3 regions of the Neobacillus sp. NPDC058068 genome follow, and region 1 is predicted to be linked to each of the others. Evidence: riboswitches for the same ligand, from Rfam matches in the RefSeq annotation. Region 1 holds a riboswitch; each other region holds the start of a gene.
The links. A riboswitch is a leader RNA that binds a small molecule or an ion and turns the genes downstream of it on or off. The one in region 1 is predicted to bind S-adenosylmethionine.

Region 1 (10,475 bases):
GGAGATCCGATTTGGGAGCCGAAAGCTAAACAATTGGCGGCGAAAACGTTTGAACTTACACAATTTATTGTGGATGTTTTAAAAGTGGAGGATGTGGGTGCAAGATTTGAAGGCAGTGTCACCTATCATACATCCTGCCACATGACAAGATTACTAGGGGTTAAAGAGGCCCCAATGATTCTGTTGAATAATGTAAAAGGTCTTACGCTCACCGAATTACCTGGAAAGGAACAATGCTGTGGTTTTGGAGGGACCTTTTCTGTGAAGATGGCCCAAATTTCAGAGCAAATGGTCGACGAAAAAGTTCGCCACGTGGAAGAAACAGGAGCAGAATTCCTTATTGGTGCAGATGCAGCCTGCCTAATGAATATCGGCGGACGGATAGAGAGAAAGGGTAAGCCGGTTAAAGTCTTGCATATTGCCGAAGTTTTAAATAGCTTGTAATCAATTTCTTGCTTTAACGGAATTTTATTTCAGGAAAGATATTTTATTAAGTTAAGGGTGGCGGAGAGACCTATGGCTATGAAGATTGGTGCGGATCATTTTAAAGAACGTGTTGACAAAGGAATTCATGATTCCTTTATGCGCGGCGCTGTGGCTGGGGCGCAGGATGGTATGAGCACAAAAAGACGTGTTGCCACAGAAGAGCTTGGCAACTGGGAGGATTGGCGTTCAAATGGTGAAGAAATCCGCCAGCATGTCCTAGAAAACTTGGATTACTATTTGGAACAATTAAGTGATAATGTCGCAAAACGGGGCGGGCATGTCTTTTTCGCCCAAACCAAGGAAGAGGCAAACGAGTATATCAGAGGTATTGTTCAAAAGAAAAATGCTAAGAAAATTGTAAAATCAAAATCAATGGTTACGGAGGAAATCAGCCTAAATGCTGTCTTAGAACAGGAAGGCTGTGAAGTCATTGAAACAGACCTTGGCGAATATATTCTTCAAATTGATGATCATGACCCGCCATCACATATCGTTGTGCCTGCGTTACATAAAAATAAAGAGCAAATACGTGACGTCTTTGCTGAAAAGCTTGGCTATGAAAAGACATCCAAGCCTGAAGAATTGGCCTGGCATGCACGTGAGACGCTCCGTAAGGAATACCTGTCGGCGGACATCGGCATTACTGGCTGCAATTTTGCTGTTGCTGAAACAGGATCCTTCTGTTTGGTAACAAATGAAGGGAACGCAGACTTAGTAACGGCTCTGCCAAAAACACAAATTACCGTCATGGGAATGGAGCGTCTAGTACCTACATTTGAAGAAATGGAAGTACTGGTAAGCCTGCTGACAAGAAGTGCCGTTGGGCAAAAATTAACAAGCTATATTACGGTTCTAACAGGTCCGAGAGAAGAACTAGATGTTGACGGCCCCGAGGAATTTCATCTAGTTATTATAGATAATGGCCGCTCGAACATCCTAGGAGGAGAATTCCAATCAGTCCTTCAGTGTATCCGCTGTGCAGCATGTATCAATGTCTGCCCAGTTTACCGCCATGTTGGCGGGCATTCCTATGGATCGATTTATTCCGGCCCAATTGGAGCTGTTCTCTCTCCATTACTTGGCGGGTATGATGAGTATAAAGAACTTCCATATGCTTCCACTCTCTGCGGAGCTTGTACTGAAGTATGTCCGGTAAAAATCCCGTTACACAATCTCCTGCATAAACATCGTGAAATCATTGTTGAAAAAGAAGGGAAAGCACCTATTTCTGAAAAATTAGCTATGAAGGCATTTGGATTAGGAGCAGCTTCTCCAACCTTATATAAGATTGGTTCTAAAATTGCACCAGCGGCAATGAATCCCTTTACGGTGGGAGATAAAATTTCTAAGGGGCCGGGACCATTAAAAGCCTGGACGGATATTCGCGAGTTTCCGGCACCAAATAAAGAGAGATTTAGAGATTGGTTTAAAAACCGCGAAAAAGGAGACCAAAAATGATGACAGGAACCATACAAAATCGCGATAAGTTTCTAAATCAACTAGCTAACCGCCTTGACCGTCCCCGAAATTCGACAACGGTTGAAAGACCAAGCTGGAAATTTCAGCCTCAATTAGAGGTATTGAAGGGGGCAACACAAGATGATTTGTTAGCAGTTTTGATCGAGCAATGCAAAGTCATTCATACGAGCATAACGGTAACAGACAGGGAATACTTAAGCGCTGCAATTAATGAAGTAGTTGCTAACTTTGGCGGCGGACCGGTGGTTACCTGGAAGGATGAGCGGTTCTCCCAATGGGGACTTGATTCCCTGTTCAAACAAGACTGGCCAGATCAAAGGATTGACCTATTTGAATGGGATTCGAACAAGGGAGCAGAAAACATCGCTAAGGCTGAAAAGGCGAATGTGGCCATAACAATCAGTGAAATAACACTTGCTGAATCGGGTACGGTGGTGTTATTCAGCGATCAACACAAGGGAAGGACGGTTAGTTTTTTACCGGCAGCCTTTATTGCACTTGTCCCGAAAAGCACCCTGGTTCCTCGGATTACCCAGGCAGCACAGAAAATGCGGGAAATTCATCAGAAAACAGGACATGTTGCCTCCTGCATCAATTTTATCACCGGACCAAGTAATTCAGCTGACATTGAATTAAATCTTGTTGTCGGTGTCCACGGTCCCGTTAAAGCTGCCTATATTGTCATAAACGATCTTTAATTCAATAAAAAAACAAAGACCTGCCACTGCGCTTCGCTTGTGGCGGGTCTTTTTATTCTGTTATACCACAACTTAAATGCTGTTATATAATTGAATAAATGCTAAAAATCCATCTAAATTGGGGTTTTTTCTGCCTGGAAATAATGTGTTATAGAATTTTTTTTGTATTGTTTAACATTTGTCACAGCGTAAACAGATTTATAGTCCTACAATTGCTATGGGGAAGTTAATTTTTTTTGTTTTCGCATGAACTCTTGAACGAAAAAGTGGGAGGGACACTATGTCTATTTTACCGAAAAAAAATGAATTGGGATTCTTTGAAATCCGCTTAGAATCAATCGGAGGACTGGGAGCAAACCTAGCTGGAAAAATGTTGGCTGAAGCAGGTGTTTTCAGTCTTGGTTTAAAGGGGTCTAACTTTTCATCCTATGGATCCGAGAAAAAAGGATCTCCTGTAAAAAGCTTCATCCGCTTTTGTGACCCAGATGTGGAAATTAGGGATCATAGCCCAATTGAACAGCCGCATATTGTTGGTGTTTTCCATGAAGCACTATATAAGACAGTTAATGTTGTCAGCGGCCTAAATGCTGATGGGATTGTCTTGGTAAATACAGCAAGAGATTTTGATGATGTTAGACATGATTTACAGTTAGAATATGGCACTCTTGCGATTGTCGATGCCTTAACCATTGCTGTAGAAGAAAAAACAAAAGTAAATACCGCCATGCTTGGCGCTTTATATCGTATCTGTGATTTCTTAGATCCGGAATCAATGAGAGATGTGATTCGAAAGACCTTTACAAAGAAATATCCACACTTGGTTGAACCGAATATTCGGACCTTTAACCGCGGTTATAATGAGGTTCAATTTAAAACATATGACGTGCCAGAAGGTGCTGAAGGGAAAAAATTCACTAGGGCACTTCCACAGCTTGGCTATATGACGCAAGAAATTGGCGGGGTTATTGTTTCCCAGGCAAATAGTATTTTTAAAGATTTAGGTGGTTCACGCCAAGGATTCCTGCCAGAGTTTCAACAAGATAAATGTATTCATTGTGCAGCATGCGATAATGTTTGTCCGGATTTTTGTTTTGTTTGGGAAGAGAGAGAAGATAAGCGCGGACGCAAACAAATGTTTCTTAAAGGAATTGATTACCAATTTTGCAAAGGCTGCCTCAAATGTATAGAAGCATGTCCTGCCGATGCACTTGGCAATCTTCGTGAACTGATCGGTTATGCAGACGAAAATCGCGTGAAGCAAAACTTTCCTTATGTGTCAGGAGGCAGTTACTAATGGCAATGTTAGAAGATAAATTAACAACTCAAGGGATCGCTGAACAAGTTTCTACCTTTGAGTCAGGAAATGAAATGGCTGCAATGGCAGCTGCGCAAATCAATTATCATATTATGGGCTATTTCCCAATTACTCCATCTACAGAAGTAGCCCAATTTTTAGATCAAATGAAAACCCGTGGGGAACACGATATTAAATTGATACCGGCAGACGGCGAACATGGTTCAGCAGGCATTTGTTATGGTGCCGCCGCGACAGGGGCACGGGTGATTAATGCCACAAGTGCAAATGGGTTCTTATATATGATAGAACAGATGCCAGTACAATCGGGAACTCGTTTTCCAATGGTCATGAACCTTGTAACTCGTTCTGTCAGCGGACCGCTTGATATTAGGGGAGATCACTCCGACCTTTATTATGCCTTGAATACAGGATGGGTTATTTTAACAGCTAAGACGCCGCAAGCCGTTTACGATCTGAACATCATGGCATTGAAAATTGCCGAGCATTCTAAAGTAAGACTGCCAGTTATTGTGGCCTACGATGGCTTCTTTACCTCTCACCAAAAAAGGCGGGTGGAATACTTTAAAGACCGAAGAGTGGTACAGCAATTTGTTGGCGAGTGCCCAACTGATTACAATTTTATCAGAGATCCGCAAAAACCAGTAACGATTGGTGCCCATATGAGCGGCGATGATTTCATCAACAATCATTTCCAACAGTCAGAAGCAATCTACAATGCCGGTGAGGTATTTAGAGAAGTTGCTGCCGAATACGCCAAGCTTTCCGGCCGAGAATATCCTGTTCTTGATTTATATAAAATGGAAGATGCTGATGTGGCTTTATTCTTATTAAACTCTGCCGCCGAATCGGCTAAAGATGTTGTTGACCAGCTTCGTGCAAAAGGGATTAAAGCAGGCGTAATCAGTCCGAATATCATCCGTCCATTTCCGGCAAAGGAAATCCGCGAGGCCCTAAAAAATGTGAAAGCATTGTTGGTGGGGGAACGTGCTGATTCATACGGTGCAAATGGTCCTAACTTAACCCATGAAGTGAAGTCGGCTCTTCAAGATGATAAAGAAAATCAAACCATTGTCTTAAGCCGTGTCTTTGGTCTCGGCGGTAAGGATTTTTATGCAACTGATGCGCAAGCTTTCTTTGATATGGTCATTGACGCTATGGATAAAGGAAGAGCTGAAAAGCCGTTTGATTACTATGGCCATGTTCCGGGTGATCCGGAGAAAATTCTGAAGCCGGTCATTTTACCACAACATGGGGATGCATTCAAAACTGGCTTAATTGATGTGAAAATGGATGAAGAAACGAATAAATTAAAGGTGAAAATACCGCCACTCCGTGCGCTTACAGGGAAACCGAAACGAATTGCCTCAGGTCACGGCGCATGTCCTGGATGCGGAATATTCGCTGGTCTGGAATTATTCTTTAAAGGCATCGAAGGCGATGTTGTTACCTTATTCCAAACTGGCTGTGCTTATGTTACAACGACTGGCTATCCAAACACTTCACATAAGCAAACAATGATTCATAATTTGTTCCAAAACGGTGCTGCCACATTATCCGGCACGCTTGAAGCCTTTATGGAACTGAAGCGCCGTGGTGAAATCGAGGTAGCTGACGATGCTACATTTGTAATGATTACTGGTGACGGCGGAATGGATATCGGAATGGGTTCGGCAATTGGTACGGCTCTTCGCGGACATAAATTAATTATGCTTGAATATGATAACGAAGGTTATATGAATACAGGTTCACAAATGTCCTATTCGACGCCACTTGGGCATATGACCAGTACCTCCGGTGTTGGAAAAACACAGCGCGGTAAAGCCTTCCACCATAAGGATACAGCACAAATCATGGCTGCAACCAATATACCGTATGTCTTTACTGGTTCGGAAGCCTTCCCGCAAGACTTGGTGAAAAAGGGTGCAAAAGCACAGTGGTATGCGCAAAATGTAGGACCTGTGTACGGGAAACTCTTAATCGCTTGTCCTTTAAACTGGAAATCGGACGACCGGTTCGGTACAACGATTGTCGAAGCTGCGGTAAATTCCTGTTTCTTCCCGCTTTATGAAGTGGAGCAAGGGGAAACAACGATTACCTACAATCCAGAAGAAAAGAACAAACGGATTTCACTTTCTGATTGGTTAAAATATATGGGTAAAACAAAACATCTATTAAAAGATGAAAACAAACCTATTTTAGAAGAGTTTGAAGAAGAAGTAGAAAAAAGATGGCAGCGTTTAAAAGCGAAGCATGAAAACCCTATGTTATAGATAATGCAAAAACGTAAAGCACACAAAGTGCTTTGCGTTTTTGCATTTTTACGGTTATGGTCATTAAAAATTTGCTTACCATACGAAAAGGGTTTTGCTCGTTCGATGTAGAATATATGTCTAATACTATTGCAAGATTATTTGTGTTCGCGGGGTGGCTATAGGTGGAGAAGCAGATCAAACAGGAAAACGCTTTACCTCTAGAAATTAGTGAAAAGCAGAAGATGGAAACTGATTTGCAGAAGAGCGAACAAAGATACAGACGGATTTTTGAAGATTCCATCGATGGACTTATCTTATGGGACAATCAGCATCGTATCGTTGATATTAATTTGGCTGGTGAAAAAATGCTTAGCCTCCCAAAGGAAGAATTAATCGGACTGCGATTATACGATTTATATACCCATCATGAAAGCAATACACAGGAAATAATAAAACATTTTGAACAGGCTCTCATTGATGGGCAGAGTACCTCTATAATCATTGTTGAAAAAGTGGACAGTAAAAAGACGTATTTTGAATATTCCTCAAAAGCGGAAATCGTTGAGGGGTTGAATTTTACTGTTTTTAAGGATATTTCGGAAACAATCGAGATGCAGGAGCATCTGCGAAAATCAGATACCTTAAATGTGATTGGCGAACTAGCGGCAGGAATTGCCCATGAAATACGTAATCCGATGACCGCTTTAAAAGGTTTCATTCAATTACTTGAGGGCAGTATTATGAAAGAGCATTCGATGTATTATCAGGTTATTACTTCGGAGCTTCAGCGAATTGATTCAATTATCAACGAATTTTTGATGCTTGCTAAACCGCAGGCAACTAGGTATGAAGAAAAGGAAATAAATCAAATCATGAAGGAAACAGTCGACTTGTTGACTGCACAAGCAGTCCTTCACAATGTTCAATTTGTTACAAATTATGATGAACAGCTTCCGCCTATATTTTGTGAACCAAATCAGTTGAAAAAAGTCTTTATCAATTTAATCAAAAATGCTATCGAGGTTATGCAAGAAGGCGGGAATATTACCATTACCATTAAGAAAATGGCCAATCGAATGAGTATTTCGATTGAGGATGAAGGGATGGGAATACCGAAAGAAATTATCAATAAGCTGGGTGAACCATTTTATACGACTAAAGACCAAGGTACCGGTCTTGGCTTAATGGTTAGCTTTCGCATCATTGCAGAGCATAAAGGAACCATTAACGTTGAAAGTGAAGAAGGGAAAGGGACGATTTTTCGGATCACCCTCCCTCTTGACGATATCAATGTGAATGATACCTAAGTAAAGAGCAGTCCGAACAAGCTCGGATTGCTTTTTACTTTTTAAGTACTTCTTTAACCAAATTTATGAAAGCTCCAAGATTTTTGATTTCTTTCCTCTGTTTGATTAGGATTCCCCCAAGTTCCAACGTTTTACGTTTGGCAGCTAATCTAGTTTGCTCCTCTTCAATGCTGTCTAAATCGGCAACATGTGCAAGCCCAATTGTTCTTCTGATTAACTCACAGCCAGTAAAACCAAGAGCATCATCGAAAAACTTAGCTAAATTGTAGTTTAAGAATGTGGAGGTTTGCGCTAAATTTTCCTTATTTTCAGTATTCCAAAGGTGCTTGTATTGTTCTTCAAATACATTCCACACTGTTTCAAGATGATTGATAAAGAGAACTTGGTTATGCTCGTTCACTATGACTTGGAAAAGGAGATTCGCAAATACCTGGCCAATATCAAATCCAGCGGGACCATAAAACGCGAATTCAGGGTCAATAACTTTTGTTTCCGAATCATTGGCAAAAACACTTCCAGTATGCAAATCTCCATGAAGAAGAACTTCTGCTTCTGTTAGGAAGCTTTTTTTCAATACGTTCACATGAAATTTCAGTTCTTCATCTTTCCAAAGGGCTTCGACTGTAGTACGTAAGCCGGCCTCGAATTCGTTGGTCTCTGCATCAAAGAAGGGATCGTTGAAAATTAAATCCTCGGTGATTTTGCAAAGCTCTGGATTGATAAACTGTTGAACCTTTTCTTTTTTTAAAGACGGACCTAATCCATAATCCGATGTGAAAAATAGTGTTTTCGCCAGATATTCACCCAGATGTTGGGATAGAAGCGGGTAAGTTTCGCCTTTTATGAATCCCTTTCTCGCAATTAAAAGATGGGAGAGGTCTTCCATGACGGTCACTGCCAGCACATCATTAGTATAGTAAACCTCTGGAACATACTTTGGTGCAATAGAACCAAAAATTATCAGGGCATCTGCTTCAATCTTTGCCCTTTTAAGTGTCAATGGCCAGCTTTCACCCACGACTTTGGCATATGGAAGAGCTTGTTTGATGATTACACCTTTTCCGTTCTTTTCGTCGACAATATGAAAAACTAAATTAAGATTCCCATCACCAATCTCCTTACAGGAAAGTTCAGGGTTATCAGAAAAAAGGTTTAATGCTAATGCCAACTCTGTGGCGGTAGTTTCGGTTAATGGCTGATAAGTTGTTTGCTTTAATAGACTCATTTCTAAAATTCCTCCTAATTAGTGGAGGCTTATCCGTGCGTATTTCGGCACTAAAAAAGCCTCTTTCTCATCTGAAAGAGGCTAGAAGACGGTGATTCTTCGCACCTCTTATCTCTCAGAAAGACAATCCTTCTGTTGGAATTAGCACCGTGCCTGTTAGGGGATCCTTCCCCGGCGCGAATAGGCGCCCCATTTCATAATGGTTTTCCGGTCGGTTGCTGGGCTTCAAAGGGCCAATCCCTCAGCCAGCTCATGATAAGAGTAAATAAAGTTTTCAGTTTTTTCAATCTGATAAAAACTATAACAAGATTAAGTAATGGGTGTCAATATTTTTTATTCAATCCACAAACCAATCCGTCCAAAAGGTAACGTTAAGAAATCTTTAATTTCATGAATCTTCACTGCTTTTGAAATTTTCCCTTTACAAGCTAATATAAAAGTTATAACATTTGTCACTAGAAATTCAACAATAATTTGAAAATAAAAAAGCAGGTGAGAACGATGAAGCAGTTTCCGCCATCGGAACTTTTGAATAGTCTACCAAAACAATTTTTTGCCGGTCTTGTTAAAAAAGTTGGCGAATATATAGCCGCGGGCCATGATGTGATTAACTTAGGACAAGGCAATCCAGATCAGCCGACACCGCCGCATATTGTCGCAAAGCTTCAGGAAGCAGCAGCCAATCCGCTCAACCATAAATATTCGCCTTTTCAAGGATTTAGTTACTTAAAACAAGCGGCAGCAGATTTTTATCTAAGAGAATATGGTGTGACCATTGATGCCGACAAAGAGGTGGCAATATTATTTGGCGGTAAAGCGGGGCTGGTTGAGATTCCTCAGTGTTTATTAAACCCAGGCGATACCATCCTCGTTCCCGACCCAGGTTATCCTGATTATTGGTCGGGTGTTGCGCTTGCAAAGGCGGAAATGGTTACCATGCCGTTACGAGAAGAAAATGGTTTCTTACCGGATTATCAAGAACTAGATTCAACTGCTTTATCAAAAGCAAAATTAATGTTTCTCAATTACCCGAATAATCCTACCGGTGCAACCGCGAGTGAGGAGTTCTTTGCAGAAACTATCAATCTGGCCCGTGAAAATGATATTTGCGTAGTCCATGATTTTGCTTATGGTGCGATTGGATTTGACGGCGTTAAACCAATTAGCTTTTTACAAGCAGACGGTGCGAAAGAAGTGGGAATTGAAATCTACACGCTATCGAAAACCTATAATATGGCGGGCTGGAGAGTTGGATTTGCAGTGGGGAATGAGAGTGTCATTTCCGCGATTGAACTTTTGCAGGACCATCTTTACGTCAGTTTATTTGGAGCGGTACAAGAGGCCGCTGCGGTTGCATTGACGGGTCCCCAGGATTGTGTGAACGAACTAAATGAACTGTACGAACGGAGGCGCAACGTTTTAATTACTGGTCTTCATTCGCTTGGTTGGAATGTCACCGCCCCAAAAGGCTCATTTTTTGCCTGGCTTAAGGTTCCGGATGGGTATTCATCTGAGGAATTTTCAACCATTCTTCTTGATCAAGCACATATCATGGTAGGACCGGGGATTGGCTTTGGAGATTTTGGCGAGGGCTATGTCCGTGTTGGTTTATTATCATCAGAGGAACGGTTAACAGAAGCTATCAGAAGAATAAGTCGTTTAGAAATATTTAAAAAATAGGTTGACATTTTATTTTTTTCTTGGGATAAT
Region 2 (10,475 bases), on a different contig from region 1:
GCAGGCTACGGAACTAGAAGTCTTCCAATTACAAAGGCAATCCCCAAAGAAATGTTTCCACTAGGATTAAAGCCAGCCATACACTATATTGTCGAAGAGGCTGCAAATTCTGGGATTGAACAATTACTAATAATAACATCAAAATCTAAGGATATGATTATTGATTATTTCGACTATTCATTAGAGTTGGATACATTTTTAAAAAATCAAAATAAAGAACATCTAGTAGAAAAGTTAGCACTTCCAAAGGTGGAAATTCTATATATTAGACAACCTTATGCAAGTGGACTCGGGGACGCCATACGACTAGGGAAAGATTTTGTAGGCAATGAACCGTTTGGAGTTCTATTGCCAGATGATATTATCATTCCCCAAAAAATTCCTGCCCTTAAAGAATTAATTGATGTTCACAAGGAAACTCATGGAAGCGTTATCGCCCTAAAACAGGTACATCAAGATTGTTTAAAGGATTATGGGGTTATTCAAGGGAAAGACAGCCCTGATTTTATAAATATTCAAGATATCGTGGAAAAACCTATAAACAATCCACCCTCAAATCTTGCCGTGGTAGGCAGGTATATTTTCACTCCAGAGATTTTTCAAAGTTTAGACACCGTAAAGAAAGGTGTTGGAGGCGAAATACAATTGACGGATGCCATTAAAGGTTTGTTAGCATCTGAATCAGTCTTTGGAAAAGTCATATCCGGTGATCGTTATGATATTGGAAAATTAGCGGAATATGTTCAATTAATGAATATATTAAGCAGGGACAATATTTGAAAAAAGGAGGGTTTGCATGTTTGAAAATGTCTCAATTATCATTCCTTTTCAAACGGATTATGGTCCAAGAGCAGAGGCATTTGAATGGTTAAAAAGATACTATGCTGCTGAAATGCCTGAAGCTGAATTATGTTTAGGATTATACAATGGTAATGATATTAACAAAGCAAAAGCTGTTAACCTAGCTGCCAAAAAGGCAACAAGAGATATATTTGTTATAGCAGATGCGGATATTGTTTATGACCCGCAAATTATTCTTGATTCTATACACTTGTTAAAAAAAGTGGCATGGGTCGTTCCTTTTACAGAAATATATGATATTCCAAAATACGAATCCAGAAAACTGTTTAAAAAAACGCCAAAGTGGCCACTGGATGTGGAATTAGCAAACTGTATTAAAGCAAATTGGATTTATAACGGGTTTGCTGGAAAACTAAATGTCATTCCAAGAAAGAATTTCGAAGCAGTTGGCGGTTTTGATGAACGTTTTGTTGGCTGGGGAGGGGAAGATGATGCCTTTTCACATGCGGTCAATACCCTTTGCGGTCACTTCGTTAATTATAGGGCAAGAATATTTCATTTGTGGCACCCTTCATCTCACTATGGAACGAATCCAAATAGTGAAGCCAATCATAAGCTCCTGAATCGGTATATTTCAGCAAGTGGAAACAAATATGAAACGGTAAAATTAGTTAAGGAACGTGAAGGGTATCAAGAGAAGATGAATCATATCATCCCCAGGGAATTTAATAAAAATTCGCTTTCCTCTAAAAGTAAAATCTGCTTTGCAATCCTTGTTCATGAAAACCGGCCTCTTGTTAAAGAATTAATTGATAACGTAAGATATTTTTGTCCAAATAGCTCCATGGTCTTATATAATGGCGGCGATGATCCAACCCTGTGTGATAATTTAGGGGTTCCTGTTTGTCCATCTAGCCACAAGATGGGACGCGGATTCACCACAATTTATTTTCTCGAGACTATGGAATGGCTCGAAGAAATGAAAATGGATTATGATTACCTTGTAAATATTGATTCGGATGCATTATTTATCAGGGAAGGCTTTGAAAATTTCCTCCATACACAAATGATGAATACAGATTACATGGCAGTGAAATTACGAATACCGGAAGAAGATTGGTACATTGGAAACGAACTAATGAAGGAAAAAAGCCGCTGGAAACAGTTGTTTAATATTTATCCCTTCTATGGTATTTTCAATGTCGGGCAGGTTTTCAAAAGGTCCCTCATCAGATCCTTACTTAGAAAAAAGGCGATATTAAAGAAAGCACTGCTAGAAACATCATCCTTCGGAACAGATGAGTTTATTTTTGTAAACATGGCTAAGGAACTTGGCTATAGAATCAAAAACTATCCTAATAATACTGACGAATTGATGATTCGCTACCGCCCCCACTTTACATTAGATGAAATGATTCACAGCTTTAATAACATAAAAAATAGTTGGTTGTGCCATCCCGTATATCGTGATAAACATGATTTGGTGAGGAAACTAATCAAACACCTTGTAACCGAACAATATAGTAAAAAATACCGGAGTAAAGAATATCCATGGTACCAAAGTAATCCATACATGTATGACCTTTCTTTACCCATTACAAGTGAATTTGGGAATGAAGAACTAATTGTCAGATTGAATTCTTCTTTGACCCATTATTGGCAAGGTAATAATAAGAATAAATGGTACAAAAGTGAAACGTTTGCCGATGGTGCTGTGGGTGTCCCAGTTTTTTTTGAAACCCACTCAGGTTTTTTTGCAGTAGCTTGTAAGTTAGCCGCAGGCGGTGTGGGATTATGGACGAGGAACAATCAAAAAGCTGGACATCCTTGGCTGGGACCTTATCGTATCACCAGTGAGGATGTCGATCCTATTATGATTGCACAACTACAGGATTTAAAACCTATATTAATTTGTAAATCCAATGATAAATTAGTTTATTGGGTCAGGGATACCGATTATAGATGGAAAAAGGGACTTCCTTTTAATAAATAGTTAACCTTTACAAAATCAAAAAAGAATATTTTCCTGAAATTTGTATCATTCCTTTCTTTAAAGGTAAAAATGGAAATAAGTACAATTTTGAAAGGAATGAGTAAGATGGCAGAAAAGAAGAAAAAAGATAAGGATAGAGGAAAATATCCGCTAACAAGCATGCAGGAAGTATCTTACCAAAGAGAATTTAAAATGGCGGACCGTGCCGGCGGCTACCATGACCGAAAAACAAAGTTATAATAACTTGACAGCCTAACGTGTTAGTCAGTATGCGCTAATTTAAATATTTTACCATTAATGGACCCCTTTCTAATTGTAAAAGCTAGTAAAGGGAGCATTGTTGCTCCTAACATGCCTACAATTGAAAGGGGTTTTTGCAATGGGACGTTCACGCGGAGGCAGGACTCGTGATAAGAATAAAGGATCACTTCCACAGGTACCGAAGAACATGAAGTCAGATGGCATTGACGTAGAGTTTTCACAAGAACTTGCTGACCATGCAGATCTGGAGGCACAAGCACGCTCAAACGCAGCGAACCAGCGCGCCAAAAATCGAAAAAATAAATAAGGTATTTTCCTGACGAGAAAAAAGAGAAGCAGGTCTGCCCTGCTTCTCAACTATAAAAGGGGGAAATATTATTTCATCGAGCTCTAAAGAGAGATTTTCAATTTTTAAGCGATTAGAACTCGTTACTGCTATTGATTGCTTTTGACTGCCTTCACATGACCTTTCCTGAAATAGCCTTTGATAAATGGTACTGTATAGCGGTCAAGACCGAAGAGATAAGCTCCAGCTCCCACGAAAAGTAGAATCATTGCTGCTGTATAAAGAATCGGGTTTGTGCTAGTAGTACCTGCAAGCATAAAGTTTAAGTTCATGAAGGCACCAGCGATTAAAGCTGGAATCGTCGCTAAACCGACGATTAATCCTAGACCAACAAGTAATTCTCCCCAAGGAATTAACACGTTGAAGATATGAACATTTGGAATCGCGAATTGTTGTAAGAAGTCAGCGTACCAACCTTGCACTGCTGGATGATCCCCTTTTGCATTAGCAAGCGCAAATTTGAGGAATCCACCTGCATCAAATCCACCTGTTAGTTTATGGTAGCCTGCTTCAATCCATTGTAATCCAAGCCATACTCTCAATACTGTCCAAACAACTGCTGCGACAGGGGTTTTGTACCACCTCATCACAATCATCTCCTATTATTTTTGTGAAATGTTTCACAAGTTAATGTAAAATAAAATTTCTATTCCCCTTTTCGATGAAGGGGCTGTTCAGCTAGCTGTATCTTGCAGTGAAGTTTGTGAATTGTTTCACTATCTTCTCTACACTCTTAATATACTCCCCTTGAAGTAAATTGACAACGACTTTCACAGTTTATTAACATATTAATGTTAGAAATTTGAATAGAATGTGAACTTACCAAGTATAAGAAAAGCGTAAGCGCCCTGGTCAGCGGCGTATGGCCTGGAGCGCTCCAACTGAGATAAAGGAAACACGAAAAGCCGGAGGCGATTCGATGTTGACTTATCGTAGGGCGGAGAGCGAAGGACATTAGCCGCTAGGGCGCTGGAGCTGGACAATTCTCAAAGTCAAAAATTTATACTTTCTTATCTTTGTAAAAAAGAGGCGGCATATGGCTTTTCTTGCCCTGCGCACCTCTTTAAATATTGATTAGATTCGTCCTTCACGTTCAACAACCCATTTGAATTAAAGTGCTGTTAATACTTCATCTTTCTTTTCCACGTTATATTCTCCCAATATAGGATAATAGCCTAGTACATTTTGTTTACGGACCAGCTGTTCAACATCTTTCTTAGTCGCCTGGATGATATACGTCCCATCAGAAACCTGTTCAATCCACAAAATCGACGTGTTTAGTTGTTTCTTGGCAAGTCCATATACAAGCCAAGTTTCTTTTCCCTGCGGATTTTCCGGTTCCGAAATGGCTGTGGGAGGAGGAGTCACACTACTTTTGGCAGGCTTACTTTGACAGACATACACCAAATCTTCAATTACCGCACTTGCAGTGGGATACATACCGGCACCTGGCCCCTGGAGGGTGATTCTTCCGACTATATCCGAGAAAACATTTACAGCATTCTCTACTCCCTCCACATGATAGAATGGGTGTTCATTTCCAACCAGAACAGGTTTAACCGATGACTTTATTTGACCCCCTGCCCTAGTAAGACTTGCAATATGTTTGAATCGAAGGCCTAATTTTTCAGCGGCTTCAATTAATTTACTAGTTATTGAAGTAATCCCCTCCCGCTCGACATCCAGCCAAATCGGTTCTTCCCCAAAAGCGATACGGCTCAGGATCATCGTTTTATAAAAAGCATCATAGCCTTCAACGTCATTAGTTGGATCCGCTTCCGCATAGCCATTCACTTGTGCCGAGAGTAAGCTTTCAGCAAATGACTGCTTTTTCACGCGCATTTCCGTCAAAATGAAATTTGATGTCCCGTTAAGAATTCCTTGGACTTGCTGGACACGATTTATTTTTAATAACTGCCTTAGCGTTTGAATAACCGGAATTCCCCCAGCCACCGTTGCTTCAAAACCAATAGAAACATGATGCTCTTCTGCGAGCGCGAACAGCTCTTTCCCGTGGTGGGCAAACATTTCTTTATTGGCTGTAATAATGTGACAGCCGCGCTCGATTGCTTTTTTCAAAAATGTAAACGTTGGTTCTTTGTCGACAATGGCTTCGACCACAATATCAAGCTGGGGCAGCTCTAGGATTTCTTCATAATCCGTCGTAACAAGTACATCTTCATTTATTTCCCTTTCCTTTTGCTTGTTTTTAATGAGGACAGCAGCTACCTCCACCTTTTTTCCTAAAACAGCTGTTAACTCTTCCGAATGGGATTGTATGGTCCGATAAACCCCTTCACCAACAGTTCCAAAACCAAGAATTGCTACTTTTATTGCACTCATGGTTAATCCACCCCTTTAGATTTAATGATAAGCAAAAAACCCTCTTCCATAAGAAGAGGGTTCATTTCCTCCTCTTATCTGTCAGGTTAAAAATAACCTGCAGGAATTAGCACCTTTTCAAGGAATACCTTGAAGGTTGCCGGGCTTCATCGGGCCTAGTCCCTCCGCCGCTCTGGATAAGAGTATATATTTATGCGTCACCATTTTATTATTAGAATTCATTTTAGTCGAAACAATTTGAAGTGTCAATAAATTCGGAATCCACATCTAAAAATTTTTTGAAATTAAGACTTTCTTTTTTAATGACTTGTCCAATAACCAAATCTATCACCATATTTACAAATTAATAAGATTGATCCATCCTCAAGTTTGGTAATCATAATCGGTTCGACATCCTGACTAATAATTAGTGAGGGTCCATACCATGGATATCCTTTTTGATTATTGTCCCTCCACCATAACCCAATCCCCCCTGAGGCTAATCTACATACAACCTCAAACCTTCCTGAATCAGTTTCAATCCATACGGGGGTACCAATTACACCTTTAGCAAAGGTTTCACTCTTGTACCATTTTCTTGTTCGTGAATCTTCCCAGTAGTGGCACAGGAAATTACCAGATCTCACGATTAGCTCCTTATTTCCAAAACTACTAGTAATAGGTATTGAAGGCATAAACGCTTCCGGATTACTTTCATACCATGGAAAGCTTTTACTTCGATATCTTTTAGTTTCATATTCTGATCCATGATGCTTAATCAAATTTCTAGCCAAATCTTTGATATCACGGTCAATTGGATGGAACAACCAACTTTCACTAATATCATTAAGGCTATAAACTATTTCATCTAATGTAAGGTATGGACGGTAGCGAATCACCATTTCGTCTGTTTTGTTTGGATAACTTTTGATACGGAATCCCAATTCCTTTGCCATGTTAACAAAAAAGATTTCATCTGTTCCGAAAGATACCGTTTTTAGCAGTGCACTTTTTAGCTTATCCTTTCTTTCGGGTTGAAGTAAGGCTTTAACAAGCGATTTGTTGAAAACTTGACCAACATTGAAAATTCCGTAGAATGGATTTACATTAAATAGATTCTTCCATCTATTTAAATCCTTCTTTAATTCATTTCCAATATACCAATCTTCTTCAGGAATCCGCAGTTTTACCGCCATATAGTCGGTATCTCTCATTTGTTTCTCAATGAATTCTTCATATCCTTTTCTGATAAACAAGGCATCAGAATCAATATTGATTAAATATTCATAATCCATCCCCGTCTCTTCGAGCCATTCCATGGTTTCAAGAAAATAAATGGTCGTGAATCCCCGCTCCAACTTTCGGCTGGAGGGACATACAGGGATCCCTAAATTATCACAGAGGGCTGGGTCATCTCCACCATTGTACAAAACCATCGTGCTATTAGGACAATAGTTTCTAACATTATCAATTAAATCTTTTACCAGCTCCCGCTGTTCATGAACGAGGATCATAAAACAGATTTTACTTTGGGAAGAATTCATAACCCTATTAACCTTTTCAGGCTGGATTGAGTTATTCATAACAAAAAATTCTTCACGTTCCTTCATTATTTTTAACATGTCATTCTTGTTGCCGCTTGCAGATACATACTGATTTAGCAGTTTTTTATTCGTTTCACTGTAGGGTTTTGAATCAGAGTAGGCAGGCGGATGCCACAAATGAAATACTTTACCTTCAACTTTAACGAATTTTCCGCAAAGGGTATTGACTGTATGTGAAAATGCATCATCTTCCCCTCCCCAGCCAATAAACCGCTCATCAAAACCACCTACCGCTTCGAAATGCATCCGTGGAATAACATTTACTTTTCCGGCGAATCCCTCATAGAGCCAGTTGGCTTTTATGCAATCTTCTATTTCTACACTTAGAGGCCACCTCGGTTGTTTTCTAAGCAAAGCTTTTGTTGCTTGCATCGGAATATCGTATATTTCTGTGAAAGGGACAACCCATGCTGCTTCATTAAGTAGTTTAATAGCCTTTAGAATAATGACAGGGTCAAAAACAATATCCGCATCTGCTATGACAAAAATATCTTTGGTGGCCCTTTTGGCCGCTTGGTTTACAGCTTTTGATTTATTAATTTCATTGCCGCTGTAAAGGCCAAAACATAATTCGGCATCTGGCATTACAGCAGTATAGTACCGTTTTATCCATTCAAAAGCCGCTTCCCTTGGACCATGATCTGTTTGGAAAGGAATGATGATAGAAACATTTTTAAACATACACTACCTCCCTTGGTGTTAATCTGTTGTTCTGGACAATTTTTATTACTTGTCCAATTTGATAACAACCGAACTTAATTTATGAAACAAACAATGTACTTCATCGTCATTATATGTTTTATAAAGAGTAGTTGATAAGGGAGAATACCTATATTTTCAAGCAAAAAAAATTGGCTACCCTTAGTCATAGTCCAGACCAAGGGTAGCCAGGTGCTTTGTTGTCTCTTAGCCAAAATCCAACTCCACCAGTTTTTAATTTACAGACTACTACATATTGCCCTGAATTATTTTCAAAAAAAAGAGGATTTCCCGTTACACCTTTAGCAAACGTCTTACTTTTATGCCACTTTCCATTAGGGTCTTGCCAATAATGGGTCAAAGAAGAACCTGACCGTACAATAAGCTCTACGTTACCAAACTTACTTTTGATTGGAATGGAAATGGTATAATTATTTGGATTATCCTCATACCATGGATATTTCTTATTTTTATATTTTTTTGTATTATTATGTTTATTTTCAATATGCAGGGATTCAATTAATTTATTTTTATAACCGTCTAAATTATCACAACTGTGTAAATGATCACTATTTTTAGCTTCAATGTTTACTAAAGTATTTTTCCGTTCATAAATGAGTTTGGTCATTCTTTTCTTGTTTCCACTTGCATGTATATAGTGACCGAGAAGCTCCGCATTCGCTTTACCATGTGGATTTGTTTGATAGTTTGAACTAGGGTGCCATAAGTGAAATAATTTCCCTTTAATATTTACGATTTCTCCGCAAAGCGTACGGACAGCATGTGAAAATGCATCATCTTCGCCTCCCCAACCAATAAATCGTTCATCAAAACCACCAACTGCTTCAAAATTTACTCGAGGAATGACCAAGAGTTTTCCTGCAAATCCTTCATAAACCCAATTTGATTTGCTACATTCTTCATACTTTACATCAATAGGCCACTTTGGTTTTGTTTTAAGTAATCTTTCAGTACCTTGCCATTCAATATTATATACTTCAGTAAAAGGGACTACCCATGCTGCTTTATCAAGTAATCTTATCGCTTCCACAATAATATTGGGGTTATAAACGACATCCGCATCAGCTATTACAAAGATATCTTTTGTTGCTTTTTTAGCTGCTAAGTTTACAGCCTTAGATTTATTAATATCCTCGCCATTGATTAGTCCTAAACATAATTCAGCTTCGGGCATCACACGAGCATAATATTTTTTAATCCATTCAAAAGCCTTCGCTCTTGGACCATTGTCTGTTTGGAAAGGTACAATTATTGAAACGTTTTCTAACACTGCAGCTCTCCCCTTTATTATAAAAATTTTTATAAATTCTATTATTTCTTACTGTATGTGATTGGATCTGTGATGGAAACGGCATGTATCATGCTTCCGCTGAATGATTAGTTATGGCAGGGCAACTGGACGAATTAGAGAAAATCAACATGGGGTATTCAGTAATTAATGTCTCGCTGACCGCTGGCATTTGCTTTATGAAGAATTTATTTGAATCATTTGGTAAATGCAACATAGTTTATTGTCCCTTTCAAATCAATGCGCAATTGCATTTTATAAGGTAGAAGGACCTGCTGATTATGTGAAGTTTAATTGTCGCTGCCATATAGATAGTGGATGCGAATCTGATTTGGGAGAGATGAAAAGTGAAATTGGGCATTATGTGTGGGATGCCATTAAGCGGGAAATCAACATACAGTAAAACTCTTCAGAAGCAAGGATGGGTACGTGTGTCTCTAGATGATATTAGGCTAGCTTTACATGGACAAGTTTACAAAGCAGAAGCAGAACCGCTCGTGTGGGAAAGCGCTGAACTTATGGTACGGGCATTGCTAAAAAGTGGACACAACGTACTTGTTGATACCACAAACAGAACCAGAGAACGTCGAAAAAGATGGATTCGTATTGCGAAGGAATTTGGACTTACTTTGGAAATATTCCATGTAGATACTGATTTTGAAACTTGTAAACAACGTAACAGAGCGCTGAGGCGACTATCTGAAAATTTTTTAAAACAAATATATAAAGAATTCCAAAAGCCGACTACAGATGAAGGAACCATTATTAAGGTCATTTAGCAATAAACAGCTTCAAGCTTACAATAATTCGTAGATTTGGAGGAAGTAATGTGAAAAAGTATATTTGCTTTGATATTGGCGGGACAAAAGTAAAGCACGGTTTATTATTAGCGGATGGATCTATTCTTTCAAAAGATAGTTACCATACCCATGGTAAAGATCTAGAATTATTTTTAAATGAAATGATAGATACCATTAACATGTATACAAAAAATAATACTGTAAGCGGTGTAGCTATTAGTTTACCGGGCTTTATTAACCCTCATACTGGGTACTCAAAACGAGGCGGCGCGGTAAAAGCACTGGATAATCAAAATCTTAAAAAACTATTAAAAAAAAGAATTTCGCTTCCTGTTGAAAT
Region 3 (10,475 bases), on a different contig from region 1:
GTCGGGCTCATAACCCGAAGGTCGCAGGTTCAAATCCTGTCCCCGCAATATACAAAAATATGAACTTTAGTTCCTATTTACCAAAAAAATCCCTTCTGTGTAGACAGAAGGGATTTTTTTTAATATTGTCCTATCATTTGTAAACGAAACTTCTCGTAAATACCTGTGTTAGAAAAAAGGATTTTTGAATCTTCCCTCCAATAATTCTAATCGTATTTTTATCTACCAATAATACGCTATCCTACTCTGAGCAATACTTCCTAATAATTATTGCCAAAACGGTTGATGGAGAAACGGTAACCGTAAACGTCAGTTCATTTAAGGCGGGCGAACCGGTAACATTATCCTTCGACTTAGATCAAACGAATTTGACTCCATATTTAGGAGCTATGGGACACGTCGTGATTCTTAACGAATATGGTAAGGAGTTTCTTCATGTTCATCCATCAAATGAAAATAAGCCTACTTTTGAAACATCGTTCGATAAGCCTGGTATCTACAAAATCTGGGCTGAGTTTAAACAAAATGGAAAAGTAAGGGCGTTCCCGTTTGTTTTCGAAATAAAGAATAAATGAAAGACTATGAAACCGTTGTTAGGCGGTTTTTTTCATCTATTAATATAGGAAGTACATGCTGTGGTGATTTAATTAATTTTTAATCCAAGTTAATAATCTTAAAATTTGGAAGGGGCCATTCCAAGAAATAATAAAGCCAAACAAGAAAAATGCTGCAACAGCTAAAAGCTTCATTTTCCCTTGTTCTCTTTTGAACATTGCACTAAAGCTTAACATCAACCCAATAAACAATACAACAAATCCCGTTAGCATTAGAGGTTCGATATAGTTTGAATAAATATAAGAGGAACCAAGGACCAGTAAACCAATTACAGCAAATACAATGGATAGTTTACTAAGCGTTTTCATAAAACACCCCTTTTTCTAGTAAATTATACCAATTACCATTGTGGTAAGCAAATAATTATTGAGGAGTTATAGCAATTGATAATAAAGGAGTGAAAATTAGATGTTGGGAAGGTGTTAGCATCGTTTGTGGAGTAACTACATTAACGAGGTTCAAGAGTTAAAGATGAGGGCTGTTTACAGCATCTCTTTTTCTTTTTGTGCTAACTGGCCGGATAGTCGAAGAAGGAATATGTATTCACTTACAGAATATACATAATTAGGTAATATGAAGGTGGGAGCTTAAATGGATAAGTGCAGTACCTTGGCCCTGCTCGGCTCCAATGGGGCGGGCAAGACAACGGTTGTCAAAGAAGATTACTTACGGAATAATGGTGACTTTGAATTTGATGAAACGGAGAATAAACGTCCGATGACCAATTGGCTCTAAGCGCAGGACATATCCATAGGGCTGATAAAAAAGTATAGAGAGGGAAAAACAAATGAAAAAGATTACAACGGTACAAAGCAACAGCGGCTTCTCCGAAACTGGGCTACGCAGAATGCGCGACGTGCTGGCACGGCATGTCGAATCCGGGAAGATTCCTGGGCTCGTCGCCCTGGTCAGCCGGTACGATGAGACGCACGTCGAAGCGATCGGGACGATGCGCCATGACGGTGGTGCGCCGATGCGCCGGGACTCGATTTTCCGGATGGCCTCGACGTCCAAGCCGGTTACGATCGTGGCGGCGATGGTCCTGCTCGACGAGTGCAGACTGCGGCTGGATGACCTGGTAGAGCAGTGGCTGCCGGAACTCGCCGACCGGCGGGTGCTGAAGCGGATCGACGGCCCGCTGGACGATACCGTGCCGGCGCGGCGGCCGATCACCGTACGGGACCTACTGACCTCCACGTTCGGGCTCGGCATGGATATGACGTCGCTGGGCACTCCAATCATGAACGCGATCTTCGCGGAGGGGCTCACGCCCAATCTACCGGAGCCGGTGCCCGAGCCGGATGAGTGGATGCGCCGCCTTGGCGCGCTTCCGCTGATGCACCATCCCGGAGAGCGCTGGCAGTACCACATTAGCAACGATCTACTCGGCGTGCTTGTCGCCAGGGTCACGGGCCAGTCGTTTGAGACGTTCCTGCGGGAACGCATCTTCGACCCCCTGGGCATGAAGGACACCGGTTTCCACGTGCCCGCCGACAAGATCGACCGACTGCCAACCCTCTACGCCCCTGACCCGCAGACCGGAGAGTTCATAGTGTGGGACGAGGCCAAGGGGGGACGCCACAGCCAGCCTCCAGCGTTCCAGGGCGGTGGCGGCGGACTGGTTTCCACCGTCGACGACTACCACGCCTACTTCCGGATGCTGCTGAATCACGGGATGCACGGGACCGAACGGATCCTATCCCGGCCCGCCGTCCAGCTGATGACCACCAACAGCCTCACACCCGAGCAACAAGCCGCCCGAAACGCCATGGCCCGCGACAACGTCCATGTGTCATTCGGCCAAGGGCAGCACGGCGGCTGGGGCTTCGGGATGGCGGTGCGCACCTACCGTGGTGACTACGCGTCCATCGGCCAGTTCGGCTGGGACGGCGGAAGCGGCACCGCGACGTACGCTGACCCGGACAAACAGCTCATCGGAATCCTGCTCACCCAGGTCGGGGCGTCTACTCCGGATTCAACGCAGCTTATCCACGACTTCTGGACCATGGTCTACCAGGCAATCGAAGACTGACACCGAGCCGGCGGTTCTTCGTTCGTTTAAAAAAAGGCCGGTGAATTTCATCGACCTTATTGGGGCAGAACCATGACGTGGCGAGGAGTTGGTTGGACGGAGTGGAAGCGGGCAGGGGCATGGCCGCAAGTCCTTGGAGGTCTATTCAATGCTTGCAATCACCGATGCCCAGCAGGGATATAACGAGGTCATCAATAAATAATTCCCCATTTAATTACATCTACATTGCGGGTGGTGTCAGCTTCGCTGGTACTACCCCTTTTTAAATTGAAAAAATAAATTGATAAAAATGCTCGACTTAAGGATGCGTTATTCCAGGAAGGATTAACGCCTTTTTTGTTGAAGTTATTGAACTAACGGTTAGTTTAGTTAAAAAAGGGCTTGTTTATGAGATAGAAAAAAAAGACTACTGAACTATCAGAAGCCTTATTTTTAATATGTTTCAGTAATAATTTTCCCTGGATGTATCATAATCCTCCTGTAGAGTTAACTTCAGACTGAAACTGATTGGATGATAAAATTTCCTTTACCGTTAATAAGTTGTTATTTAGAGTTTAGAAGTATTCGATTGACAATTTGATAAATTTAAACTATTATCACTTTAGTTAATTAAAAAATTGAATGTAGATTTTTCTTCTTATCCAGAGAGGTGGAGGGACTGGCCCTTTGAAGCCTCGGCAGCAGGTTCTTATGAATACTGTGCCAATTCCATCAAGCACATCGCTTGAAAGATGAGAAGAGGGTAATAAAACTCTCTTCTTAGGAAGGGAGTTTTTAATTTATACATTAATCCAACTTAAACAATAGGAAAACTATAAATTTAGAATAGTAGAGGAGAGAATACAAATGAAATATGGTTTTTGGTTACCGATTTTTGGAGGCTGGTTACGTAATGTGGAGAATGAAAATATGCCGCCTACCTTTGATTATGCAAAGAAAATAATACAATCTGCTGAAAAATGGGGATACTCGACTACCTTAATAGCTGAATTATATTTAAATGATATTAAAGGACCGGAGCATGACTCTCTTGAAGCTTGGTCTACAGCAGCAGCCCTTGCAGCAGTGACGGAAAAAATTGAAATTATGACTGCGATTCGCCCTGGTTTTCATAATCCTGCTGTAGCGGCCAAAATGGCAGCAAATATTGATCAAATCAGTAATGGGCGTTTTACTCTAAACATTGTTTCTGCTTGGTGGGCAGAAGAAGCACGTCAATATGGAGGAATTTTTACAGAACATGATGAGCGTTACGCTCGTACCGAAGAGTTTATTGATGTACTAAAAGGTTTATGGACAGAAGAAACCTTCAATTATTCTGGTCAATTTTACGAATTAAAGGATGCGAAGCTTGCACCGAAACCTGTTCAAGGACCAAACCCGATTCTTTATGCAGGCGGTGAAAGTGAAAAAGGTAAGCAAACCATAGCAGAAAAATGTGATGCTTATGTTATGCACGGTGGTACAGTTGAAGAGATTGATGGAAAAATCACCGATATGAGGGCACGCCGCGAACAAACTGGCAGTGGGCCATTTAGTTCATTTGGTATGGCTGCTTATGTTATTTGCCGTGATACAGAAGAAGAGGCTCTGGCTGAGCTTGCAAAAATCACGACTGTGAAAGACACTAGCGGATATGCTGGCTTTAAAGATTTCACTACTAAATCGCAATTAGAGCAACAAATCCAATTACAGGATTACTCTGTATCCAATCGTGGCCTACGACCGAACTTAGTAGGAACACCTGAGCAAATTGCAGATCGAATTTTACAATATGAAGAAGCTGGCTTAGACTTATTGTTATTGCAATTTTCACCTCAATTAGAGGAAATGGAACGCTTTGCAAAGCAGGTTATGCCATTAGTTGAACAAAAACGTAGTTTAATAAAGAACTAGAGAGGAGACATAATGATGAGCAAGGTATATGTGATACATGAAAATAGTGAGTGGACAGTCCATTTAACAAAAAGGTTAGCGGAACTTGGTGTTCCTTATGAAGAATGGCATTTGGACGAAGGAACGCTAGATTTATCAAAAGAGCCACCAGAAGGAATCTTCTATAGCCGAATGAGTGCATCTTCTCATACACGTGATCATCGTTTTGCAGCTGAATTTTCCGGGCAAGTATTGGCTTGGCTTGAAGCACATGGACGTACGGTGTTAAATGGAACGAGTGCTCTAAAGCTAGAGGTCAGTAAGGTTCTACAATATTTAGAGTTAAACAAGTATGGTGTTAAGACTCCAAAAACGATTGCAGCGGTTGGAAAACAAAACATTTTAAAGGCAGCCGAAGCATTTGAAGGACAGTCCTTTATTACGAAGCATAACCGTGCCGGTAAAGGCTTAGGTGTTCAATTATTCCATAGTATAGAAGCTCTAAAAGCTTATGTGGAAGGACCCACTTTCGAAGAACCGGTCGATGGAATTACCCTTATTCAAGAATACATTCAATCTCCTGAAAGCTACATAACCCGTTGTGAGTTTGTAGGAGGGAACTTTGTTTATGCCGTTAAGGTTGATACTTCGGAAGGATTTGAACTTTGCCCAGCGGACGCATGCCAAATTGGCGATTTATTCTGCCCGGTAGGAGAAAAAGTAGAAGAGAAGCCTAAGTTTCAAATCATTGACGGTTTTGAGGACGAAATTTTAGAAAAATATAAAAATGTTCTAGCTGGTAATAAAATTCAAGTTGCTGGAATCGAGTTCATCAAAAATTCTGAAGGTGAAATTTTTACTTACGATATTAATACAAACACGAACTATAATTCTGATGCAGAAGCAGAAGCTGGAAAATACGGAATGCTCGAAGTAGCTTTAATATTAAAGAAGACATTAGAAGAAAAATACGTAACAACAGCAACGGCTTAAATTTTGAGAAGTAACGAAAATTACCTTGGAATTACCTGATAATGAAAGGGATATTGAAAGTCTTCTTGATTTAATTAAAGAAGAAGAAAACCCCATAATGTTAGTTTATACATTTTTCTGAATTAAATCTAAAAGGAGAATGATCGTCTAATAGGCGGTCATTTTTTTCGATTTGATAATTCTGGAAAACAATTTCTTTCCAAATAACTCGGTTAAATAAAGAAAGGGAATTTATCCTTTTATTAACCATTGTAAGGGGTATGGTACATCATTTTCCTTTATTAAACTACCGGGTAGCAAGAGTTGAAGAACTAGCTGCAATTTTAGTGACCTTTTTATTGTGCTAAAGGTTCAGGCTACATTACTCTGCTAATCGAACTGTTTCGGTCTACATCGAACCTCTTCTGTAAATATATTTCTTCTCCTTGGACAAACTTATTTTGTAGATTTAATCAAGGAGGAATTAAATATGGTAAACGATATTAAACAGGAAATGGAACGTATTTGGGCTGAAACGTGTGATTCATGGGAAAACTGTACTGAGGAAAACATTCAGTCTTTCTTAGCACAATGCCTAGAAAAGAGCATAGATCCACAATATTGTATGAGTTGGGTAGAGCAACATAGCAACCAAATCCCTAATTGGTCAGCCGTTTCGAAGGTATCTCTTGATTGGGTAAATGAACACACTTCAACTGGTTCGCCTATTAATGGACATGAACCTCAGTAACAAGGAGAGAAATACTCTCCTCTTTTTTTATGTTTGAAGTTTATACCGTTCCTGCTTTGCAATATCGCACTACCGCATAAATTTTTTATTTAAAAGGAAAGTGTGTACTGCTTAAACAACGATCAGCGATTTTTGTTATTGTGCTAACGAAGCATGATTTTTGAAGAAGGGATTCGAGTAATTTAAATAGAATTTTAAGCAAAGGTCGAATATATGAAGGTGAATAAATTGATAAATTTATACACTTTTTAGAGAATCCCATTAGGTACGATTGAGTGTGGTTGGATTAAAGATGATAGGGGAGAACGACTTCCTTTTCAAATTGCAAAATACAGTAAAGGCCCTTTTTCTGGTACTAAAAATTTTCTACTTTAGGTTTAAATAAAGTTACAAGTTAGCCAGATGGCTTTAGATAATAGGACCGCATTCTTTAAGAGACAAACCAAAATCCCCAAGGATTCTTGGGGATAATGATGATTTAGTTCTGTTCTATTCTGAAATATTAATTAATGACAAAATTGGATTCAAAATGGTTTACCACTTCATTGCGCTCTTCTTTAATACTAATTTTGATTCCAATATCCTCCACTAAAAATATTAACACCTTGATAAACGTTAAATCTGATTAACTAGATTCTAAGAAAAAGTAATGACAACGGATCCATTACCTGTGCCGACATTAGCAGTATTAACCTGGTTCGTGCCGCCGTTAAATGAACCGCCGCCACCGCCGCCGCCGCCAGTGCTGCCGCCGCCGCCGCCGCCGCTAAAACCGCCGCCGCCGCCGCCGCCAGATGTAGCTCCGCCGCCGCCGCCGCCGCCGAAACCTCCGTTCCCGCCGGTATTGCCGCCTTGAGTGCCTCCAGCGCCGCCTGCTGCAGGAGGTGTGCCGGTAGTAATAGACATTCCTCCGCCGCCACCTGGGGTTCCGTTAGCAGATCCGCCATTTCCGGCCGGAGCAGCGTTAACACCAGCACCGCCACCGCCGCCACTGGCACCCGGAGGAGTACCGGCAGCACCTCCATTTCCTGCAATTCCTCCCGCGCCACCCGTATTGCCGTTTGTACCGTTTGGTGAGGTTGCATTTGCATTTACTCCACCAGTAGTAGCACCGGCACCACCGCCGCCTCCAGCAGCGACCAGCAACGTCCCAGGAGAAAAAGCTGTAAAGCCAGTTCCCGTACCTACAAAGGAACCGCCGCCACCACCGCCTGTACTAGTACCTATAGTTCCCATGCCTCCTACTAGTACGGATAGTGTATTACCTGGAGTTACGAGGAAATCCCCCATTATAGAAGCCCCGTTACCGCGTGTAGCCGGAGTTGCACCACCACCTGCCGCACCGATAGCAAGTATTCTAGCAGAAGTAGCACCTGACGGAACAACAACAGATTGAAGTGCTCCTGTAAAAGCAAATGTGAATGTTACTGGCGAAAACGGCGGTACTGCAAATGGAATGAGATCGAGCACATTTTCAAATTTGAACTCCAGCAGCATTTCCTTCTTGATGACGTCACGAAGGGTTCTTTGAACACTTGCATCAACAGCAAGAAGGTTGGACAACGAAACAGTGGCAGGAGAAAATGTGGTCCTTGTAGGGGTTAATGTGCCAAGAACTAATTGAAGTTTCTCTGCTTCTGAGTTTAATAGGTGAGCGAGAGCTAACTCCTCAAGGGCAATTGAGCTTAAAAGTAATGGAACAGTTTGGGCAATGCTAAGCGAAATGGTAGGCGTTATATTCGGAATGTTTGGATTAGACAATATTATTTCAACTCCTTAAAGATTTTTAATAGGTTCTTTATAATTTACTCAATGAAATATCATGTGGACAGTACGCTTGTCCATGTTTAAGGGACAATATTGTAAGGGTGGAGAAGTATTCATTTACAGGATAAAAGCAAAAAATTCCCTATGAGAAAACGGAGATTTTTATTTGTTCAATATTGTGAAGGTTTTCACTTAAAGAACGGGGGCTTTGCCATGATCCTACGTAAAAGAACAGTTGTCTTCATAAGCAGCTGTTCTTTTTGAACAAATTGAAAGTTATTAAACATAAGGCGTTTTTTCCTTTAGGATTAGGCTGTTATAATTGGCGGCTTTTTTTTATTAAACTAACGGCGTTCTTTAGCTTAAAAAAGAGTAAAGCCCTTTTCTTCTTCAACTAAAGGGCAGATTAGTTGAATATAAGTGTCGCTGTTGACCCATACTATGCCATTGGAGTTATTAATCTTGAATATTAGCTATTTTATAAAATTATGTAGCAAGGCATTTTCAGGGAGGGTGTTTACTAAAATGTATTTTGCCTTGCTCTGATATTAATTTTCACTATTTTTAGAATGAATAATACAAAAGTTAGAAAACTCATTTTGGTAAAAATTTTACAACAAAATAAATAAAAAAAGAACACCATAGGATGTTCGTTAAGTTAAGAAAATTAAATCTTTGTTGGTGTTTGACCCACAGCAATAGAGATCCTATTCCAACTGTTTATTTGATTAATAATAAGAACTAGATCAACATATTGTTTCTCATCATAATGTTCTCGGACACGGTTGTGTAAGTCATCAGGAACTCGTTTTGTTGGTATCAAGGTAATATGCTCAGTAAGTTCTAAAGCAACTTTTTCTTCAGGTGAATAAAAATCGCATTCTTCCCAGGCATTTAAACAATAAATTCTTTGTTCAGTTTCCCCCAACTTACGAGCATCGGATGTATGCATATTGATGCAGTTGGCACAACCGTTAATTTGAGAAGCCCTAATTTTGATCAACTCTCTAGTAGTTTGATTAATTGAAGATTTTTTAGTGTACTTCTCCATATCTAACATAATCTTCATTGCATCTGGTGCAATTTCAATGTTGGAGATGCGTAGACTCATAAGGAACAACCCCTTTGCGTTAAGATAATTTTATTATACTAATGGACGTACATTAATAGAACTTTTTTAGACATTTGTAATCAAGAGAAATTTAGTGTATTTTCTTCGCAGTACGAAGATTATATGTAATAAAGAAAACTGTACATTGTTGAACTAATGGGGCAGGTTGGTTGACGATGAGAAGATATAAAAAAGGTCTTTTCCAAAGCCCTTAAAGGAGTAATATCAGGTAGACAAATAATTGTTACAAGGGTGGGAGGATATTAAAAATATCTTATCAATTATCAGGAGGATTTATGGAGTGAAGAATTGGGTAATTCGAGTTCTAGTTATTATTGCAGGGTTACTTCTATGGGCTGTTTTGAGAATTCTATTTCATTATCCTTATTGAACGGGGGCGATTCTTCAAAATTAAAGGATCGCCTTTTTCCTTATTCAAGTAACATGGCAGTTGAAGAAGGAATACAATTAATCAATCCTAAACCCAATGAACAATCAACCTCAAGACTGATGTTAAAAGGGGTAAATACCATTAAAATTTACACCAAGAAAGTAGAATGAAAAGGGTTGTTAAATATGGTGCATTTTGGGGGTATATCTATGAGTAAAGGAGAAAAGCCTATTGGTTATTGGTTAAAAGAAGCAGATAAATCAATTTCAGCTAAGGTCAACAAAAATTTGGAGCAGTATAACTTGACACGCCTTCACTGGCAGGTGTTAAATACAGTTTATGAAAAAGATGAAATTACAAAAGAGGCTATATTTGATCTACTTCGTAATTTTGTTGATGAATCCTATCTCAGTGAGATTCTCAATAATTTTACTTTAAAAAATTGGATGAACCAATTGAAGAATTCAGAATCAGGTACGACTTTGATTCAAATGACAGAGGAAGGAAAGGTAGCTTTTACCGAAATCCTTTCCACTCAACAAAAAACAAGAATGCAATTGTTTCAGGGTATTACAAACGAGGAATATGAAATAACTGTCAAAGTACTTAAACAATTGATTGATAATGCTACAAGTTAACGTTTGAAATAAAACATGCCTTTCTTTAACTATAGGCGCTTTAGTTTAAGAAGTTTCGGATTTCAATAACAAAGAAAACTCGCCAATATGATATGACCCCTTTTATTGTGGCGATCATAGCGAGTCTTTTTGTCATAGATGGCAGTTTAACAATTGGCAGTTTAATCGCATTTTTTGCGTATGTGGATAAAATGCGAAGTCCTGTGGCAGCTTTAGTCAATGCATTTCCTGCTATAACGGAAGGGAGTGTTGCCTTGCAAAGGATTTTTGACTTCTTCCGTACCCCATCCACGATTAAAGAAAAAACGAACCCTGTAGACTTA

Region 2: it holds a riboswitch for S-adenosylmethionine, as region 1 does, so the genes downstream of both, ACFVSW_RS15730 (homoserine dehydrogenase) here and mtnK (S-methyl-5-thioribose kinase) in region 1, are expected to answer to the same signal.
Region 3: it holds a riboswitch for S-adenosylmethionine, as region 1 does, so the genes downstream of both, ACFVSW_RS11885 (LLM class flavin-dependent oxidoreductase) here and mtnK (S-methyl-5-thioribose kinase) in region 1, are expected to answer to the same signal.

What each region holds. Positions count from the first base shown of each region.
Region 1 is NZ_JBHVSI010000002.1:166,536-177,010, reverse strand. It holds gene ACFVSW_RS03105 ((Fe-S)-binding protein) at 1-444, shown strand, start outside; gene ACFVSW_RS03100 (LutB/LldF family L-lactate oxidation iron-sulfur protein) at 517-1,944, shown strand; gene ACFVSW_RS03095 (LutC/YkgG family protein) at 1,944-2,663, shown strand; gene ACFVSW_RS03090 (2-oxoacid:acceptor oxidoreductase family protein) at 2,944-3,957, shown strand; gene ACFVSW_RS03085 (thiamine pyrophosphate-dependent enzyme) at 3,957-6,251, shown strand; gene ACFVSW_RS03080 (ATP-binding protein) at 6,416-7,540, shown strand; gene mtnK (S-methyl-5-thioribose kinase) at 7,575-8,765, opposite strand; SAM riboswitch class I at 8,871-9,027, opposite strand; gene ACFVSW_RS03070 (pyridoxal phosphate-dependent aminotransferase) at 9,267-10,445, shown strand.
Region 2 is NZ_JBHVSI010000012.1:178,971-189,445, reverse strand. It holds gene ACFVSW_RS15755 (UTP--glucose-1-phosphate uridylyltransferase) at 1-780, shown strand, start outside; gene ACFVSW_RS15750 (galactosyltransferase-related protein) at 797-2,794, shown strand; gene ACFVSW_RS15745 (YfhE family protein) at 2,900-3,034, shown strand; gene ACFVSW_RS15740 (YfhD family protein) at 3,174-3,362, shown strand; gene ACFVSW_RS15735 (DoxX family protein) at 3,491-3,988, opposite strand; gene ACFVSW_RS15730 (homoserine dehydrogenase) at 4,512-5,744, opposite strand; SAM riboswitch class I at 5,816-5,927, opposite strand; gene ACFVSW_RS15725 (galactosyltransferase-related protein) at 6,044-8,008, opposite strand; gene ACFVSW_RS15720 (galactosyltransferase-related protein) at 8,193-9,317, opposite strand; gene ACFVSW_RS15715 (AAA family ATPase) at 9,683-10,114, shown strand; gene ACFVSW_RS15710 (ROK family protein) at 10,165-10,475, shown strand, end outside.
Region 3 is NZ_JBHVSI010000009.1:856-11,330, forward strand. It holds tRNA gene ACFVSW_RS11860 (tRNA-Met) at 1-48, shown strand, start outside; gene ACFVSW_RS11865 (hypothetical protein) at 390-575, shown strand; gene ACFVSW_RS11870 (hypothetical protein) at 648-923, opposite strand; gene ACFVSW_RS11875 (hypothetical protein) at 1,207-1,350, shown strand; gene ACFVSW_RS11880 (serine hydrolase domain-containing protein) at 1,403-2,647, shown strand; SAM riboswitch class I at 3,282-3,385, shown strand; gene ACFVSW_RS11885 (LLM class flavin-dependent oxidoreductase) at 3,494-4,543, shown strand; gene ACFVSW_RS11890 (ATP-grasp domain-containing protein) at 4,559-5,515, shown strand; gene ACFVSW_RS11895 (hypothetical protein) at 5,985-6,245, shown strand; gene ACFVSW_RS11900 (alpha-helical endospore appendage domain-containing protein) at 6,882-8,006, opposite strand; gene ACFVSW_RS11905 (carboxymuconolactone decarboxylase family protein) at 8,680-9,123, opposite strand; gene ACFVSW_RS11910 (hypothetical protein) at 9,433-9,684, shown strand; gene ACFVSW_RS11915 (MarR family winged helix-turn-helix transcriptional regulator) at 9,724-10,152, shown strand; gene ACFVSW_RS11920 (ABC transporter ATP-binding protein) at 10,260-10,475, shown strand, end outside.